Regions from separate parts of the Paenibacillus andongensis genome, predicted to be linked through region 3. Evidence: riboswitches for the same ligand, from Rfam matches in the RefSeq annotation. Region 3 holds a riboswitch; each other region holds the start of a gene.
The links. Region 3 has a riboswitch for cyclic di-GMP ahead of NYR53_RS01140 (transglutaminase-like domain-containing protein). Riboswitches for the same ligand answer to the same signal wherever they lie in the genome.
Positions count from the first base shown of each region.

Region 1: it holds a riboswitch for cyclic di-GMP, as region 3 does, so the genes downstream of both, NYR53_RS21760 (putative bifunctional diguanylate cyclase/phosphodiesterase) here and NYR53_RS01140 (transglutaminase-like domain-containing protein) in region 3, are expected to answer to the same signal.
Region 2: it holds a riboswitch for cyclic di-GMP, as region 3 does, so the genes downstream of both, NYR53_RS12190 (sensor domain-containing diguanylate cyclase) here and NYR53_RS01140 (transglutaminase-like domain-containing protein) in region 3, are expected to answer to the same signal.

Region 1 covers NZ_CP104467.1:4,743,298-4,749,246, reverse strand. The annotation lists gene NYR53_RS21765 (MFS transporter) at 1-560, shown strand, start outside; gene NYR53_RS21760 (putative bifunctional diguanylate cyclase/phosphodiesterase) at 581-2,356, opposite strand; cyclic di-GMP riboswitch class I at 2,419-2,511, opposite strand; gene NYR53_RS21755 (HAD family hydrolase) at 2,708-3,358, shown strand; gene NYR53_RS21750 (GNAT family N-acetyltransferase) at 3,382-3,822, shown strand; gene NYR53_RS21745 (electron transfer flavoprotein subunit beta/FixA family protein) at 4,156-4,992, shown strand; gene NYR53_RS21740 (electron transfer flavoprotein subunit alpha/FixB family protein) at 5,054-5,949, shown strand, end outside.
Region 2 covers NZ_CP104467.1:2,774,241-2,780,189, reverse strand. The annotation lists gene NYR53_RS12190 (sensor domain-containing diguanylate cyclase) at 74-2,494, opposite strand; cyclic di-GMP riboswitch class I at 2,593-2,678, opposite strand; gene NYR53_RS12185 (adenine deaminase) at 2,948-4,660, opposite strand; gene NYR53_RS12180 (ABC transporter ATP-binding protein) at 4,682-5,743, opposite strand; gene NYR53_RS12175 (ABC transporter permease) at 5,759-5,949, opposite strand, start outside.
Region 3 covers NZ_CP104467.1:250,805-256,753, forward strand. The annotation lists gene NYR53_RS01130 (SdrD B-like domain-containing protein) at 1-1,639, opposite strand, end outside; gene NYR53_RS01135 (class D sortase) at 2,151-2,858, shown strand; cyclic di-GMP riboswitch class I at 2,944-3,031, shown strand; gene NYR53_RS01140 (transglutaminase-like domain-containing protein) at 3,044-3,850, shown strand; gene NYR53_RS01145 (collagen binding domain-containing protein) at 4,045-5,949, shown strand, end outside.

The DNA of each region.
Region 1 (5,949 bases), 3.1 Mb from region 3:
CATTTCTCAGCTGCGCGGCTCTCTTTGGGGCTTCCAGCTTCATACCTCTCTTCTTGCAAAATCAAGGCTACTCGTTGTTTGTCAGCGGTATTGCACTTCTGAGTACATCCATGGGGTGGATGGCTGTTGCTGTACCAGGTGGAAAATGGGTGCTTCGATATGGCTATAAACGGCTTTTAGTCATAGGTAATATGATACTCGTCATTACAGCCGCCTTATTTTATTTCATTCACGAGGGTACTCCTTTTTGGTACACGTTTAGCGCACTAACAATGCTTGGTCTTGCCTATGGTTTGATCTTCACCATTACTACAATCGGTTCACAGCAGCTTGTAGAAGCGCACCAGAAGGGGATTTCCACTTCACTGCAACTCTTTGCACGGAATATTGGGACAGCGGTCAGCGTAACGATTATGGGGGCAATCCTTACTAAATCCATCATCTTTTATACGGGTATTCATGGTATGTTCGTGTTTGGACTTGTGGCAAGCTTACTTTCATTAGCCATGCCGTTTGCTATTCGTTCAGTGTCCAATCTGAAAAGCCAGAAGGCGAAGTAGTCTACGTCTTCTGGCTTTATTCATAAAGCACCAGCATTTGCATCATGGATAACAAAACTCGTTTCAAATAGCTGGGCAGTAAGTGGAACTGAGAATAAATATCCTTGGATATTTTGACAGCCACATTTCTCTAGAAAAGAGAGCTGTTCATTAGTTTCTACACCTACCGCAAGGACACTCAAGTTTAAACGATGTGACATGGCCATAATAGCTTCAATGATAGAAGATGAGGATGTGGCGGTGGAAATGTCTTGTACAATCGATTTATCAATTTTCAACGTATCGACAGGAGATTTATGTAAATAACTTAATGAAGAATAACCAACTCCAAAATCATTGACAGTGATTTTAACCCCCTCGCGCTTTAAAGCATAAAGCTTTTCCATGATGCTGAGGCTATTATGCATTGATACGCTTTCGGTAATTTCAATTTCTAAGTACTGTGTTTCTAGCTCATTTTGATGCAGAATATCGAGAATCATTGTCACCAAATCTTCTTGATGAAACTGGACAGTAGAGACATTGACTGCAATAGGAACAGGCTCCATCCCCGCAGCTTGCCATTTTTTCATTTGTAAGCAGGCTGTTTGTAAAACCCATTTCCCTATGGCAATAATTTGTCCGGATTCCTCAGCAATTGGAACAAATTCCTTCGGCGAGACGCTTCCTAACTCATGGCTTTCCCACCGTAGTAAAGCTTCTACCCCGATTATTTTTCCGGTAGGAAGATGGAATTTGGGCTGGTACATCAGATAGAGCTCATTATGTTCGATGGCCGTTCGGAGGGATTGTTCACATGTACTTCTCCTCGAAAAAATGACACTCATTTCCTGTTCATAAAACTGATAATGGTTTCCTCCACGTTCTTTGGCCAGATACATCGCTTGATCGGCATTTTTCAGTAAAACCTCCGGATCTTCTCCATCGATCGGATACAATGAGATACCAATACTGGTTGAAACAAAAACATTGCGTCCGTCTATTTGGAAAGGTGCTTCCAATTGCTGAATGATTTTCTCCGCTTGCACTGCTGCTGACATCCTATTTCCGAATGGGTACAGAATCACAAATTCATCGCCGCTGAGTCTAGAGACAATGCTTTGTGAAATTAAGTTTTCCGAGAGAAGTAGGGAGAACTTTTGCAAAACTAGATCTCCTAAGTGATGGCCTAAGGTGTCATTGATGAGTTTAAACCGATTTACATCAAGGAAGAGTAGAGCTAAGCTCTGATTATGTTTTTTGGCATTGCTTAACGCATCTTGGAAAAGCTGGTTGAATTGGTTGCGATTCGGCAAGCCTGTCAGCAAATCAAAGTAGGCTAGCTGATGTATCATTTCCTCGGACTTCTTTTTTTCAGTCAGATCACGTAGATAAGCTGTATAGATATCCTTTCCTTTATACGGAGTGTACGTAATCGTTATTTCCGCCGGAAATACACTGCCGTCCGATCGATATGCTTTTAATTCGATTCGCTTACCGATCATCGTTTCGTCTTTCGCCGTGAATAGCAGATTTAAGAAGGTGGTCTCCTGGCCATCTTTTTCAAAAAGAAAATCGATTAACGTAAGCCCTAGCGCTTCTTCTCGTTCGTAACCAAAGATGGCTTCTGCCGCAGGATTAAATGCAATGATTCTCCCACTTGTATTAAACATCATGATACAATCGATAGCAGACTCTAAAATAGAAGCTTGGAGTGCAGTTTTGTTAGTAAAAGATAAGTAAATAGCAGTTATTGAAATAATGAACGTTAGCAGCATGAGGTAAATAGGAAAATTATCTATTAGCATATGATGCATGAATCGACCTCATTTCGTATAAATAAAAAAGTCCATCCCGAATGAAAGGATGAACTCCTTGACTCGGTAACCTGTCGTCCATAGCATCCCAATTAGGGATGCCTTAGGTCATGGCTTTGCGTCGCATTGTTTCCAATGGTTTGCTTTTGACGATTCTATATATGTAGTTCAAAAGGCACTAGTTAATGATGTATTAAGCCTATATACCAGTTAATACGACTCATTATAATTAGTTAAAAATGACGTGTCTATAGCGGTAATTAGCGAATCATGTCGAATTCTACTAAAAATAATTTATAATACTAATTTCTCAAATTTTCTGTAGTTCTAGAGATGGATAGGTGAGGTTCAATGATGAAATCAAGCCAAGTTCGAGGCATTATTTTTGACATGGATAATACACTGCTGAGGTCTAGAATTAATTTCCAAATGATGAAAAAGCAAGTGGCGGACTACCTTATTGAACATGATCTATTGCCGGTTAGCTTTCCGTTTCAAGAACATACAACATCAACCATGATTGCGTATGTGAAAGCGAAGGGGATGCCTGAAGAGTCCTATACCGAAGTGATGAAAATGGTCGTTGAGCACGAACTAATCGGCATGGAGGGCGCAGGACTGGAGTCCGATGTTTCTGAGCTTTTGAATGTTTTAATGAAGGGTTATGTCCTGGTTATTGTGACAAACAATTCTTATAAGGCAGCGGTTCATGCGCTGGAAACGACTGGAATTCGTCCATACTTTGATTTGGTTATCGGAAGAGAGCAGATGGAAGACATGAAACCATCGCCTTCCGGATACTTAGCTGCAAAGCAGCATTTTCCACAAATTCTTGAGAGCGAATGGATATCCATCGGAGATTCGTGGATAGATGGCAGAGCATCCATAGATGCTGGGATCCCCTTTATCAGCTATGGGCCTAACGGGCACTTGATGGAGGAGAAGGGGATTACCCCTATAGCGAATATTGACAGCTTGCTTAAGTTGTTAGATTATGTGTAGATAATGATTAATGAAAGTAGTGAATGAAGATGTTAGTGAATGTGAAATCTCGACTAAACGAAAACGAAATACAAGAACTGCTTAGTTACAGTGTTTTTCCCGATCCAGAGGCGCTGCAGCCTGTTCTTGAGCGTTATGAAAATGATGCTAATCTGTGGTTATTTGGGTATGAATCCGAAGGTATCATGGTGGGCATCATCGGCTTTGAACTTAGTAATAATCAGGAGATGACGATCACTCATCTTGCCGTTGAACCGGAGAGCAGAGGGGTAGGCTTTGGGCGAGGGATTATCCTTGAAATTATTGAAGATATGAGTCCCATTCGAATCGTGGCTGAAACCGATGAAGAAAGTGTCCAGTTCTATAGAAATATTGGATTCGTTATTCGAAGCTTAGGGGAGAAATATCCCGGTGTAGAGCGTTTCTTATGTACGTATGAGGTAGAAGAAGCGGAAGAAGATTAATAATGTCGGGCCCGCTACTTTAGTGGAACTAGAATTCGTTATTTTTGGAAATTGAAATTGGAAAAAAGGATCTTAGTCGCGACTCGCGGCTCAGATCCTTTTTTTTGTGTTCCGATCAAGATCGGTAAGATTTCATTCGAGCCTTGGACGAAAGTAAGAGTCATGTTAGGAAGCTTTTCGCATATATTGTTGTAGATTATTAACTTTATACAAGTGCTTTGAAAGCGATTTCGATTCGTCATTTTAAGTGACGAAATTCACAATGCTGACAAGCCCAGATCCGTTAGCTGTCGAATGTGCAAGCAAGTTCCTAAGAAATAGGAGGGTGCAGAGATGCTGCATATTGTCGTTTGTATCAAGCAGGTACCTGACTCTAGAGAAATTCGCATTGACCCGAAAAATAATACGTTAATTCGCCAAGGTGTCCCAAGTATCGTGAACTTCTATGATATGCATGGGCTGGAAGAGGCGCTCCGTATTAAAGATGAACAAGGTGCGAGGATTACAGTGGTAACAATGGGGCCGCCACCTGCGGAGAAAGGGTTAAAGGAGTGCATCTCCCTTGGCGCTGACGATGCTGTATTAGTGACGGACCGCGGCTTCGCAGGTGCGGACACGCTGGCGACATCGTACGTTGTTGCCCGAACCATCCGTAAAATTGCCGAAACGTGGGGACCGGTGGACATCGTTTTTTGCGGCAAACAAACGCTGGACGGCGACACGGGGCAGGTTGGGCCTGGCGTCGCATGCCGATTGGATTTGGAACAGCTTACTTATGTAAACAAAGTTGCCAGTGTGGATGAAAAGCGGCGGAAAGTTCGTGTTCATCGGCTATTGGAAGATGGCATTGAAGTCGTTGAGACAAGCATGCCGGTGCTGATCACGGCGCTGAAGGAACTGAATAAGGTGAGACGAGCATCGCTGCCTGGCATGATTCGGGCTGCGCGTTATAAGCCGACGGTTTGGACGACAGCTGATTTCCCGGATCTTGAAAAAGCGAAAATCGGGCTAAAAGGCTCACCCACGATCGTTGCCAAAACATGGGTGCCGGAGGTAAGAGCGGTTAAAACGCATATGATCGCGTTTGATTCGCCAGAGGCAGCGGCTGCTCAGCTAGCTGATCAGCTCATGACGAAGGAGATGCAGACTTTGTTGGACTGGTCTTCGTGACAATAAAGCATGTGCACGACCTAAACTCAGAATCACCGGTACGGGAATGGAGGAAGTCACGATGTCAAATGAACAATCACTAGACCAGCCTGAAGTGTCGATGCCCGATTGGTCGGCTTATCGGGGGGTATTGATCGTTGTGGAGCAGCGAGATGGAGCTGCGAAGAAGGTTTCCTGGCAGCTGCTAGGCGAAGGCAAAAAGCTGGCCGCGAAGCTTGACGCGCCGCTCATGGCGCTCGTCATCGGCGAGGATGTTGCTCACCTCGCCGATGAAGCCGTGCATTACGGCGCGGACAAGGTGTACTTATGCGAAGCACCCGAGCTTCGCACGTACAGGACTCGGCCATACAGCCGAGTCTGCTTGAAGCTGATCGAGGAAGCGAAGCCCGAGATCGTCCTGTTCGGCGCGACAGCGACGGGCCGCGACTTGGCAGGCGCGATAGCGACTCACCTGCCGACGGGGCTGACGGCCGACACGACGCAGCTCGACGTGGAGCCGCCGCCGTCCAGGCTGCTGCTGGCCAGCCGGCCGGCTTTTTCCGAGAAGATGATGGCCACCATCCTCTGTAAGCAGTACCGGCCGCAGATGGCGACGGCGCGGGCCGGGGTGTTTCAGGCGCTGCCGAAGGACGCGACGCGCCAAGGCGAAATCATCGCTATCTCCGCGACGATGCGCGAGGAAGAGATTGCCGCGCAGGTGCTCGACTTTCTGCGCGAAACAGGCAAGCTCAATCTCGAGGATGCCGAGATTATCGTGGCGGGGGGCCGCGGGCTTGGCGGGCCTGATGCTTTCGGGCTGCTCGCCGAGCTAGCGGATGCGCTCGGCGGTGTCGTTGGCGCATCGCGTGCCGCGGTCGATGCGGGCTGGATCGGGCACGAGCACCAGGTTGGTCAAACCGGTGCCACGGTCAGGCCGAAGCTATACTTCGCCATCGGCATTTCCGGTGCTGTCCAGCA
Region 2 (5,949 bases), 2.5 Mb from region 3:
ATGGTTATCCATGAACGAAAAAAAGCCAAGCCAGGTTCTGCTCAGCATCCCTGACTCAGCTTATTCAATTGATCTAATGTAATTTTGTTTCGGGTACCTGAAGCAAATCAGAGCCATTCAACATCTCAATAATCCTGCTAGCCGGCACCGGTTTACTGATGAGAAATCCTTGAATCTGATCGCACCGGTATGTTTGGAGAATACGAAGCTGCTCCGGCAGCTCAACTCCCTCCGCCACTACGGATAGCTGCAGCCGATGAGCCATTTCGATCAACGACGATACAACAACTTGGCTTCTAATGTTATCTGCCAGTTGATCGATCAACGTTTTATCAATTTTCATACATTGTATGGGAAGCTGACATACATATTTCATTGAAGAGTAGCCTGCTCCAAAATCGTCAATGGAAATCATAAAACCTAGATTACGTAATTCGATCAATATGTTGATCACTTCTTCAAAGTTTTCGATCGCAAAGCTTTCCGTCACTTCCAGCTCGAAATGGCAGGGATCAACCTCTTCTTCTGCGAATACCCCGCGAATTCGTTCAACAAAGTTTGGCCGCAGCAGTTGGGCGCCTGAAATATTAATAGCAACGATAAGAGGCATGTCCGCTGATTGCTTTCGCCATGCGTTGAATTGCCTGCATGCTGATCGCATGACCCATTCACCTATCTCATTAATGATTCCGGAATACTCAGCAATGGGAATAAATTCATAAGGAGATACATGTCCAAGTTGTCTGTTCGTCCACCTAAGCAGTGCTTCCACCCCAACCATTTTATTTCGTGCCAAATCCAATTTTGGTTGGTAATGAAGCGTAAGCTCGTCGTTGTCAATCGCACACTTCAAGTATTGCTCTAAAAGCATTCTTCTGGTCCGAATCGCTTCAATCGATTCCGAATACAAACGGTAATTATTTTTTCCGGATTCTTTGACATCCAGCATAGCCATATCAGAATGATGCAACAAGCTTTCCGAATCCTTTCCATGATCAGGATACAGACTAATTCCGATACTGGCTGAAATCGTGGCACGATAGCCATCTAGATCGTAAGGCACATTAATCGTCTCTTTGATGACCTTTGCCAGGTGTTCAATTGGCTTGGAATCATGAACGTCATGGGAAACGATGCAAAACTCATCGCCCCCCAAGCGGCAAAGGAATTCGCCCTCCTTCATACAAAGCCGTAATCTCTCGGCAATCTCGATCAGCAGCAAGTCTCCCCTATGATGTCCCATCGTATCGTTGATCAGCTTAAAGCGATCCAAGTCGATGAAGATTATGGCAAAGCGGAATGGAAGCTGATGGTTTTGTGAAATGATTTTCTCCAGATACTCGAAAAAAGCTCTTCGATTGTTGAGACCGGTCAAATTATCATGATTTGCTTGATAATGAATTTCGTTCTGCGATTGCTCCAGCGACATCATCATGTGGTTAAACGAATTCTCGAGCTGGGTAATCTCATCTTTGCCGGATTCCTGAATGCGAATCGAAAAATCTTGTTTGGTTTTGATCACATTCATCCCAAAGATCGTGCGGTTCAATCTAGCAAATATCGTCCGCTGAAGGACGCAGCTAATAATGATAAAGAATACCAGTCCGGAAAGCCCAAAATAGAACAAGTAAAATAAGATACTTCTTTGAGCTTCCTTATATAATTCTCTCGGTTTCACGAATTTCAAGAGAACGGCGGGTTTATTATTGACGTCTGTTAGCAGCGAAAAGCTTGTGATCGTCGATTTATCAGACTCGGTCCAAAACGGCAGCGCGCGGTTTTTGGGACCCATTATGGTTGTAGCTTGAAGAGGAGGTGTAAAAGATGGATCCACAATAGATATACTTAAAGGCAAGTCCGTTTTTTCAGAAATATACTGAATGTAATTCGAGTCTAAGAAACGCGCAAAAACCAAGGTTCCGTGAATGGGTCCTTCATTGTTGCTCGTTAGAATTGGGTATGAAGTTGCGATTACCGGTTGCTTATCAACAAGCAATAACCCCATCTTCCGGGAAGAAGCGTCCGACTGTTCAAGGAAGGAAGCATATTCAGTCTGTAAGGTATGTATGAATGTACTTGGATAGCCGAGTGGGCTGTTATTGCCATAATCATAGGCTTTACCGAAGTAAACTTGCTTTCCGTTGTTCATCAGAAGCGTTATATTAAGACGACTTGACATAAACAAGGAATCGGTATAATTGACTGTGAGATAAGGATCGTTATTAGCAGGAATCGTCGGCCTATCGATAAAGTTGTATGTATCATCCCAACCAGCATAATTAATCGCAATTGCACCTAAATTTGTATACTCATCAAAATAAGAAAGAAGGTTTTGTTTCATGTTTTCACGCAAACTTTCAAGCTCCATCTGCTCATAATTGCGCAGAAGAGCCCTCTCTGAAATCACGTATAGAAGTGAAAGCATGCAAAGCGTGGTTAACCCTACGTAGATGATGATTTTCCGGCGAAGCGACATGGCAACATCAACCTCCAATGATGAATTTCTTTGTGCAATAGTCTTTAGGTTGAATAGCTGCCTATGATCTCCGTTCAAAAAAACCACATCAACTTAAGAGAGATGTGGTTTTCTTTTACAGCAACTGGCTGGCGTGGCGCATTGCCCTATAGCCCCTTTAGTTTTGCGTCCCCGGATTTCTGCGGGTTTGCCTTTAACGGTATTCTTATATGTATTTGTATTTATCTCATTTGATTATAATGGACTATAAATAACAACACAATATATAGTTCTAAAGTATTATAAAAACAGCCCACAATTACTGCGAAAGTGCAGATATTTTTTCTAAAACCGTTTGAAAAATGGAAAAGCCTGCCATTATGCAGGTTTACCTCAAAAAAAAGAGGCTTTCCTCAAGTAGATTTATCTACTTTTTAGATCAGCCCCTTATTCCATGAGTTCCATTAGCCTCCACCTTGAATCGGCGAAAGCTCAGCTGTGTATGATTAAAGGCACAACTTTCCCTTCATTTACATCAATTAAACCGTAATCCGTTATTTTCAACGCAGGACTAACGGGTAAAGAATGCGTGCTGATGGACATAATCGGGTTATAATGGCAGTAGCCTAACGATTCCATGGCCTTGCGCAGCTGCTCAACTTCCTTGGCGACTTGCTCCAAAGGGACTTCCGTTAAAATACCGCCGACAGGCAGCTCAAGATTAGCGATCACCTCGCCATTCTCAACTACGCTGAAGCCCCCTTGATTCTTGATGACCTCATTAGCAGCGATCATCATATCGACTGGATTATGCCCCACAACAAGCATGTTATGGTTATCGTGAGAATACGTCGTTGCTATGGCTCCACGCTTGATCGTATCCCCGCCGATTAAACCATAAGCGCGATTCCCGTTTTTCCCGTAGCGTTCAAACGTAGCAATGAGTCCATAGCCGCTCTCCGACCAGTTAAGCTTTCCTTGACGAACATCTACATCGACCTGATGCTCTTCTGTAAACGTGGAGCCATCCTTCACCATCATGGTTCGGCAGGCATACCGGCCATCCGCTGCTTCTGTGTTCACGGTGAAGTCCGCTTCTGTTAAAGGCGACATATGAACGCTTTGATAGTAGTGTGCTGGAAAGGCTGGTGCATGGACAGTTGGCTTGTATGGCTCGCGAGCATCATAGACCTTGCGGCCATGCTTGTATACTTGATCGATTGTCAGCTGCTCCAGATCGGAGATCAGTTGAAAATCACCAATTTTACCGGGCGCAATTACGCCGCGATCATACATCCGCATTCTTTTGGCTGGCGAAAGCGTACTGGCATAAATCGCCTGCTCAGGCTTCATGCCCATGCCTATCGCTTTGCGAACAAGGTGATTCAAGTGCCCTCGACGCTCAAAGGAATCAGCCATCACATCATCGGTAACAAAGCAAAAGTGCTCAGATACCTCATGCTCCATCAAATACGCCATCACTTCAGGCGTCATCGATTTTTCTTGAATTTCAATAAACATCCCTGCAGCGATCCGAGCTTCCATCCCCTCGATCGATTGATGCGTGTGATCGGAATCTACACCGCTATAGATCATTCGATGCAAGTCCAGATCCAATAATTTCGGCACGTGTCCTTCAATAATGAGGTGAGGATAATGAGTGCGGATATGATTTAAGATGTGGTTCGTTTTGCAATCAGGATCTGTTATCACATCTACGTAGTTCATGATTTCGCCTAAACAAATGATGCGTTCTGTACGAAGCAGCTCGTCCAAATCCTCGATTTCAATCGCGCCTCCGGTCGTTTCCATTGAAGTGGCAGGAACCGAGCTCGGGATGGCATAAAACATGTCAGCAACACAATGCTTGCTAGCTTTAATGAATTCCTTCACCCCGTCAAGTCCGAAGACGTTGGCGATCTCATGAGGTTCTGGAACGATGGTTGTAACACCGTTACGAATGAGTCCGTAAGAGAACGTCTCCGGCGTGACCATCGTGCTTTCGATATGCAAATGGATATCAATAAGGCCGGGAATCATATAACGTCCTTGTCCGTCCAAGTGCTCAGCCGCTTCGAAGCTATCGGCAGCCCGTCCTCCGATATATAGAAACCTTCCATCCAAGATCGCCGCATTGCCTTGGATGAATGTTTTAAAATAACTATTATAAATTCGGACATTTTCAATCAGTAAATCTACACGCATCTGCCTTCGCCTCCAGGTACATTACTCCACTAGAACTAATTTCTCGCTAGGAAAAAGAAGCCGGACCTCTTGACCATTCTGGTAAGGAAGTTCCATTTCTTTATTCACTGTGAAATTCCCCAGCTCCGTCTCGACAACGTATTGATAGCTTCTTCCAAGGAAAGTACTGACTTTGACACGACCTGTCAAACGATTCGTTCCTGCCTCAATTTCATCAGGCATGCCAATCACAACATCATCCGGACGAATAGCGCCTTGCTTGCCCACCTGTTCTCCTTTACTGGCATGCTTCGTAACGGCGAACATATAGTCTTTCACCTTCAACGCAATCTCTTCATTTCCATCGAACCTTGAATCGAAGGTAATAAAATTCGTAAATCCAATAAACCGAGCCACAAACTCCGTTTTTGGATATTTAAATATCGCCGCTGGTGCACCAAGCTGTTCAATGATGCCTTTATTCATAATCGCAACTTGATCGGAGATGGAGAAGCACTCTTCCTGATCATGCGATACATAGACCGTAGTAATACCAAGCTCCTGCTGGATGCGGCGGATCTCCACCCGCATGTTAATACGCAAATTAGCGTCCAAATTGCTTAGCGGTTCGTCAAATAGCAGCAGTTCCGGCTCGATCACAAGCGCTCTGGCAATAGCAACCCGCTGTCTTTGGCCGCCAGATAGCTCCTTCGGAAACCGCTTTTCGAAGCCGGACAAGCTTACGATATCCAGAATGTTCCGGACCCGCCGATCGATCTCTGCCCCGCTTACTTTCCGAAGACGCAGACCGAAAGCGACATTATCATAAATGGATAAGTGCGGAAACAAAGCATAGCTTTGAAACACGAATCCGAAGTTCCGTTTGTTGACGGGGACGTGCGTATAATCTTTTCCGTTTAGTGAAAATTTGCCCGCCCTTGCCTCGATAAATCCCGCAATTAGCCGCAAAGTCGTCGTTTTCCCGCATCCACTTGGACCGAGCAGTGAGATCAGACTTCCTTTTTCAACACTGAGGTTGAAGTCCTGCAGAATATATTGCTGGTCATAGGCAACCGAAATATTTTCCAGTGATAGCAATGCCATGGATGAAAGCCTCCGTTATCGTTTGGTGAAATAGGATAAACCCATTAACCGTTCAATGATGAACATAAGTACGGCAGTGAAGAGCATGAGTAAAACAGAAATAGCGGCAATAGTAGGGTCAAAATGATTCTCCACATACGTCAGCATCTGAATTGGCAGTGTACTGACCCCGGGACCCGTCATAAAGACCGAGATGTCGACATTAT
Region 3 (5,949 bases):
AGTTCTCTAATTCGTTAGGGAAAAAATCAAGGACAACCGGTGAATCCAAATCCCCAGTCGCAAAAGGATGATTCTGAACCCTCAGTTTATAAGTAACTGTATCGCCTTCTCTAACAGAGGAACTGCTTGTGACTGATTTATCTGCTAATATCCAAGGTCGAGGGTGAACAACCTTGACGGTGCTGGTATCACTACTCTGAGTCAGCGGGGTTGACAAATACTTAGCATTAAGTGTAGCTGTGTTGTCAAAGGTGGTTACATCGGGAACCACAGCGCCTCCGAGATGATCGGTGCTAAGCAGAGTGCCTTTCACATGCATATCAGAAGCAATGCGGAAACCGCTTGGTACCGTTCCATCTGACGTTGTTCCGTAGGTCCAGCGGACCTTAGATACATAATCTGAGCCTATAAGGCCTAAGGAAGATACATCTAAAGTTTGGTTGATGCTTGTGTCGAGACCCGCGCCACCAGTCCACGGAATCCAGACGCCGACGCCATTTTTCTGGTAGTCTAAGGTGACTTTGACATCCGTGTTATTCGCGTAGGTACCTGTTGAAATCTGGGTTAAATTAATTTCTTTCGGTATATTGTCCTCGACAATAAAGCTATTCAAAGGGACATTGCCGCTATTCCCAAAGCCATTGATTTTGTAATCTACGGTCTGACCGACAGCATACTCATCATTAGTCTGGCGGGAGTCTTTGTTGATACCGTAAACGCCTGGCGTTGGAGCTGAAAGTAGGTGGGTAGCGGATGCTGTATTTGTAGTAAGAGCAGCCCCACTCAGGCTGGTACCTGCAGCGTAAACGGAATTCGTTACCGAATTGCCTACTTGAAACGTAGGACTCGGAAAGTTTAACACGACATTATAGGTGACTTCCTGTCCAGCATTTAATGTAGGAAGACTCCAGTAGACATTGCCGTACACGGAACTATAAACCCCGCCGCCAGTGGCTGAAACAAATGTAGAGCCGACAGGCAGAGTGTCGTAAATTCCAACGTTTTGAATATTTGCGCCACCAAGTGCGCTGTTCCCTTTTAGCTTAACCTGATAGGTGACATCACTGTTCAAAACAGGATCAACCGTAGGGAGGATTTTGGTTTTAGATATCGACCAGTTATCAGGATTCAGAGTTGCCGTAACTACTTGTGCAGTTGACGAAACCGAGCCGCTATTATCAGCTTTAGCTGTTGCGGTATTCTGCGCGGTGTCTCCTTGCTGAGTTACCCCTGACTTGAATTTGGTCTTCAGCTTAAGCACGCCCGTTGTACCAGCAGGTAGCGGGTTATCCATGACGAATTTAACTGTACCAGGAGTACTTAAATCGACATGATCGACATCAGCCGAGGTGTCGACGCCTACGTAGTCCAATGTATTTGGCAAAACGTCAGTGATGACCATATTCACGGCATCTTCCGTCGTACTCGGATTCGCATACTTGATCGTATACGTGATCGTTTCCCCAGGTACTGCTGATGTTTTATCTACTGTTTTTTCCAAAGACAAAGAAATAGCGGCAGACGCAACAAAATTGTAATAAGGTAATACCGCCAATGATAAAGCCATAAGCAAGAACAGCACTCTTTTAGGCAAATGCAAGAGGGTTCTGCTTCTTTTCAAACCCAATAAATGTTCCATACATTGCTCCCCCATAATCAGATAACATGAGCTGGCAATGTATTTTATTTTCAAAATATTCCAACTGCATGTCTCTTAAACAACTGTAAATCCTGATTCTTCTTCCTGGCATAAGAAATAAGTGCTATTGTTTCTGCGTTAATCTATGTATGAGGACGAACAATCCTGTAATCAGAGTAAGAAATGCCTGTGTAGTCGTGGAGATTGCTCTATTTGTCCTTCACCTCCTCGGAAAAATGATAAACTTTTACCAGTTAATGACTATAAAACGAACTATGCCAAAAAAAGAATTCTTTTTATTACACCAAATAAGACTGAACAAATTCTGAACAATTTCTTGCAAAAACGACAAAATTCTATGTTACCGAATCATTATTTGCTGTAACACCTGCTGGAAAGATAAGAAAGGAATTTACTCAAATATCTAGAATAGAAATAGGCATATTCTTAACGGAAACTTTTTCGGAATGATTGTGGTTGTATGAGATCCAAGAGAAAGGTGGTACCGCTGGTGATTAGAAAAAAGCTATCACTGTTAGTTATCGTTCTTGGGATTATCCTTTTTCTTTATCCAACGCTAAACGATCGTTATGAGAGCTATCAGCAGAACAAAATTTTGAAACAATGGCAGGAAAATCTGCAGAACATGGATCAGACAGCTTCTGACATCGAGGAGGAGACAGATACGGTGTTGGTCGTGCCTTCTTCCAGTCCCGATGTGGAAGCTCTGCCGTCAAGCGGCCAGCCAACTAGCCAGCCAAGCCCCTTGGCCGCGGAAATGAAAATGACACCGAAGCCATTAACTTTGCCGCAGAAGAATATAGAGGGTGTCCTCACTATTGATAAAATTGATTTGAAGCTCCCTATTCTGACAGATGCAACCGTGAATAATTTGAAGATTTCCGTTGCCAGTATCGCCAAAACGGGCAAAGCAGGAGCTGTTGGTAATTATGCGATTGCTGGTCATCGAAACCTGACCTACGGGAAAAATTTTAATCGATTAGATGAAGTCACCGAAGGGGATTTCATAGAAGTGAATACAGGGAGTAAAACGTATATCTACAAGGTAGTGGACAAACTGTATGTCCTCCCAGAGGATGTCTGGGTGCTGAAGGGCAACGGCAAAGATCGGGAGATTACGCTAATAACTTGCCATCCTATGGAAAATCCGACTCACCGTATTGCGATTAAGGGAATTATGGTGCAGTCTAAGGAATAAAATGTAATATTTTGTCTATTCAGAGAGACAAGCCTATGTTAAGATTGCACTATCACTATAGTGATTATAGGGATTCGGTGCGTTCCTCCGATAAAGGCAAATCTAGCGAAAACTAGAGACGCAAAACTAAAGGGCCTTCCTTAGCCGAACTAAGTTGGCAGCCAGTTACCGAAAGGGGATTTTTTGTGCTTAAGAAACCATTTATACCAGTGATCCTAGCAGTATTTCTGTTTACTTTCGCTCCGCAAGGGATATTTGCAGCTTCCAATCCATCCATGATAGATAAAGAGGCTCTGAATAAAGGAATTATATCGGTTCATTATTCAAAAGATAAAAACACCAAAGTTCTCGTTCGAATAATGAGAGAAAATATCAAATATGACTACACCTTCGAAGAAGGGGATCAGTACCCTTTGCAGCTGGGAAACGGACCGTATAAAGTGCTGATTGGCGAGTCCATAGGAGCTAATAAATATAAAGTTGTTGCGCAAGAACAAATAGATTTAGAAATGGAAGACGAGAATGCCGTATTTCTGCAGTCCATTCCGTTGATCGATTGGAACGATGAATCGAAGGCGGTCGTTGAAGCTAAGCAATTAGTTGGAGATAAAGACAAAGATATCGACAAAATAAGGGCCATTTATGGATATATCACGACACATTTTCAGTATGATTATGAGAAGGCCCAAACTGTAGCAGATAGTTACGTGCCTAATCTGGATACGGCCTACGAAGCGTCGGGCGGAATTTGTTATGACTTTGCAGCTACTTTTGCGGCAATGGCAAGAAGCGAGGGAATTCCAACACGTCTGGTTATGGGATATGAAAGCCATGCGCCAAATACTTATCATGCGTGGAATCAAGTTTTCCTAAAGGAAAGTAAGGAATGGGTGACGATCGACACCACGTATGACGCTATACATATACAAGCTGGTGAAACAATAGATATTATAAAAAACGATCATAATTATCAAATTTCCAAAATATATTAGAAGAAATGATGAAACCTGTACTCAACGGAGTACAGGTTTTTTTGTGCTTCCCATGTGAAAAACAATAAATTCCAATATTTACAATACATCTTGTATCATATATCATTGATAATGATACATTTTGTTTCAAAGTCATAGGAGGTAGCACACATAAATAATCTCTATAAACATTGATCCATGAATGGAGGTATGAAATGATGTTGAAGAAAAAAACGAGTGCACTGCTGATTACTTTATTAATTTTTATGCAGAGTATTTACGGGATTGGCTTTATTACTAAGGCCAGTGCGAACACGATTTCAAACAATATTCTTGACAGCGTGACGATGGCTGTATATGACAGCGCAGGTCAAGTCGTGACCGGCAATGTTTATGAGCCAAACTCCACAGTGCAGCTAGACTATACATGGTCGCTGCCAAACGGTCATGGGTACCATAGTGGTGATACGTTTACATTCACTCTGCCGCAGCAATTTTTGCTTTTCAACAATATCAGCGGTGGTTTGGTCATGGGGCAGAATCAGTTAGGGACTTTCCATGTTGATCAAGCTAGTCATCAAGTGCTGATCACCTTTAACAACTACATCGAAAGCCATGACAATATACATGGTACGCTCACTTTCCGAACACAGTTAGATATAAGTAAACTTACGGAAAGCACAACGGTAACGATTACAATTCCGATTCAATCTGGTGATCAGATTTTCACTCTTCATCTTAGACCTTCGGTCACTTCCACAATCGAAAAAAGAGGCGTACCCTCTGGATTTAACCCGAAAGATATTCATTGGACCGTCGATGTGAATAAGACGCTGGATTCTGTTGAGAACGCAGAGATGACGGACCCAATCCCAGCAGGTCTATCTGTTCCTGTTACGGTAGCCGTCTATGAGTTAGGGGTCAAATTAGATGGAAGTGTCGTACAAGGGGCGTTGGTGGATGGCAGTAAATATATAGTAAATATAACAGGAGCCAATCTTTCTGTTCGATTCACGGAATCTCCTATTCATATGGCTTATCGCATTCAATATACGACGCCAATAACCGATTTTGACAAAGCAACCTTTGTGAATACGGCAACGTTCGGGGGAAGTAATAAAAACCCTGTTCAGGCCTCTGCGACAGTCCATGTAACGCGTGGCAGCTCTTTAGATAAAATAGCCGAAAGCTATAGTCCCATTACGCAGATTATTAATTGGGGAATCAAATATAATTATAATGAGAGGACAATTGCCCAGTCAGCAGCATTCCTAAAAGATTTATTCAATGATACACAAGAAATAGTTGCAGGATCCCTTCATATTTATCCCGTAACGTTTAATTCAAGTGGTAATGAGACACTGGGAAGTGAATTGCCGAGTGGGGAGTATACCGTGACAACGGAAGCAGCTGCTGGCAAGAAAGGATTTAAACTGCAATTTAATCATAGTGTTTCTTCGGCATTTAAAATTAATTATCAGACCAAGGCAAGTAATCCGGTTTTGAAAAATGCGATCATAACGAATAGCGTTACGTCCGGCAGCGGAGAAAGTGATTCCGCATCACGGCCTATTGAACAGGGGGCTGTTTACAAGTATCCTGGAACCGCAGATTACACGGCCAAAACCGTATCTTGGCTTATTATCATGAACAGAGACAGTCAGATAATGAAGAATATGATTGTGACCGATACTTTTTCAAATAAAGGATTGCGTGTTATACCCAGTTCGATAGTTATTAAAAAAGGAAACGCGGTCTTACCGTCGACGGATTATATTCTCAATAGTGTCGAAGATGAAGGGTTCACAGTGAAATTCAAGAATACGATCTCAGAACCTATTTCGATTACTTACACAACATTCTTTAATGTAGATTTGATCAGCCCACCAGGTAATGCTAATTTCATTAATTCAGCTAAGGTGGATTGGGTCGATAGCGCTGAGGCAGTAAAGTCGCAAACGGCAACAGCAACATTTATCCCAAGAGATGAAGTGAAGAACAATGGGCTTAAATACGGTGCTTACAACGCTATTACCAAAGAAGTCACATGGACAGTGGGAGTCAACTATAACGGAAAAACTCTTACAAATGCTAGTGTTCAAGATACGTTAGAATCCAAT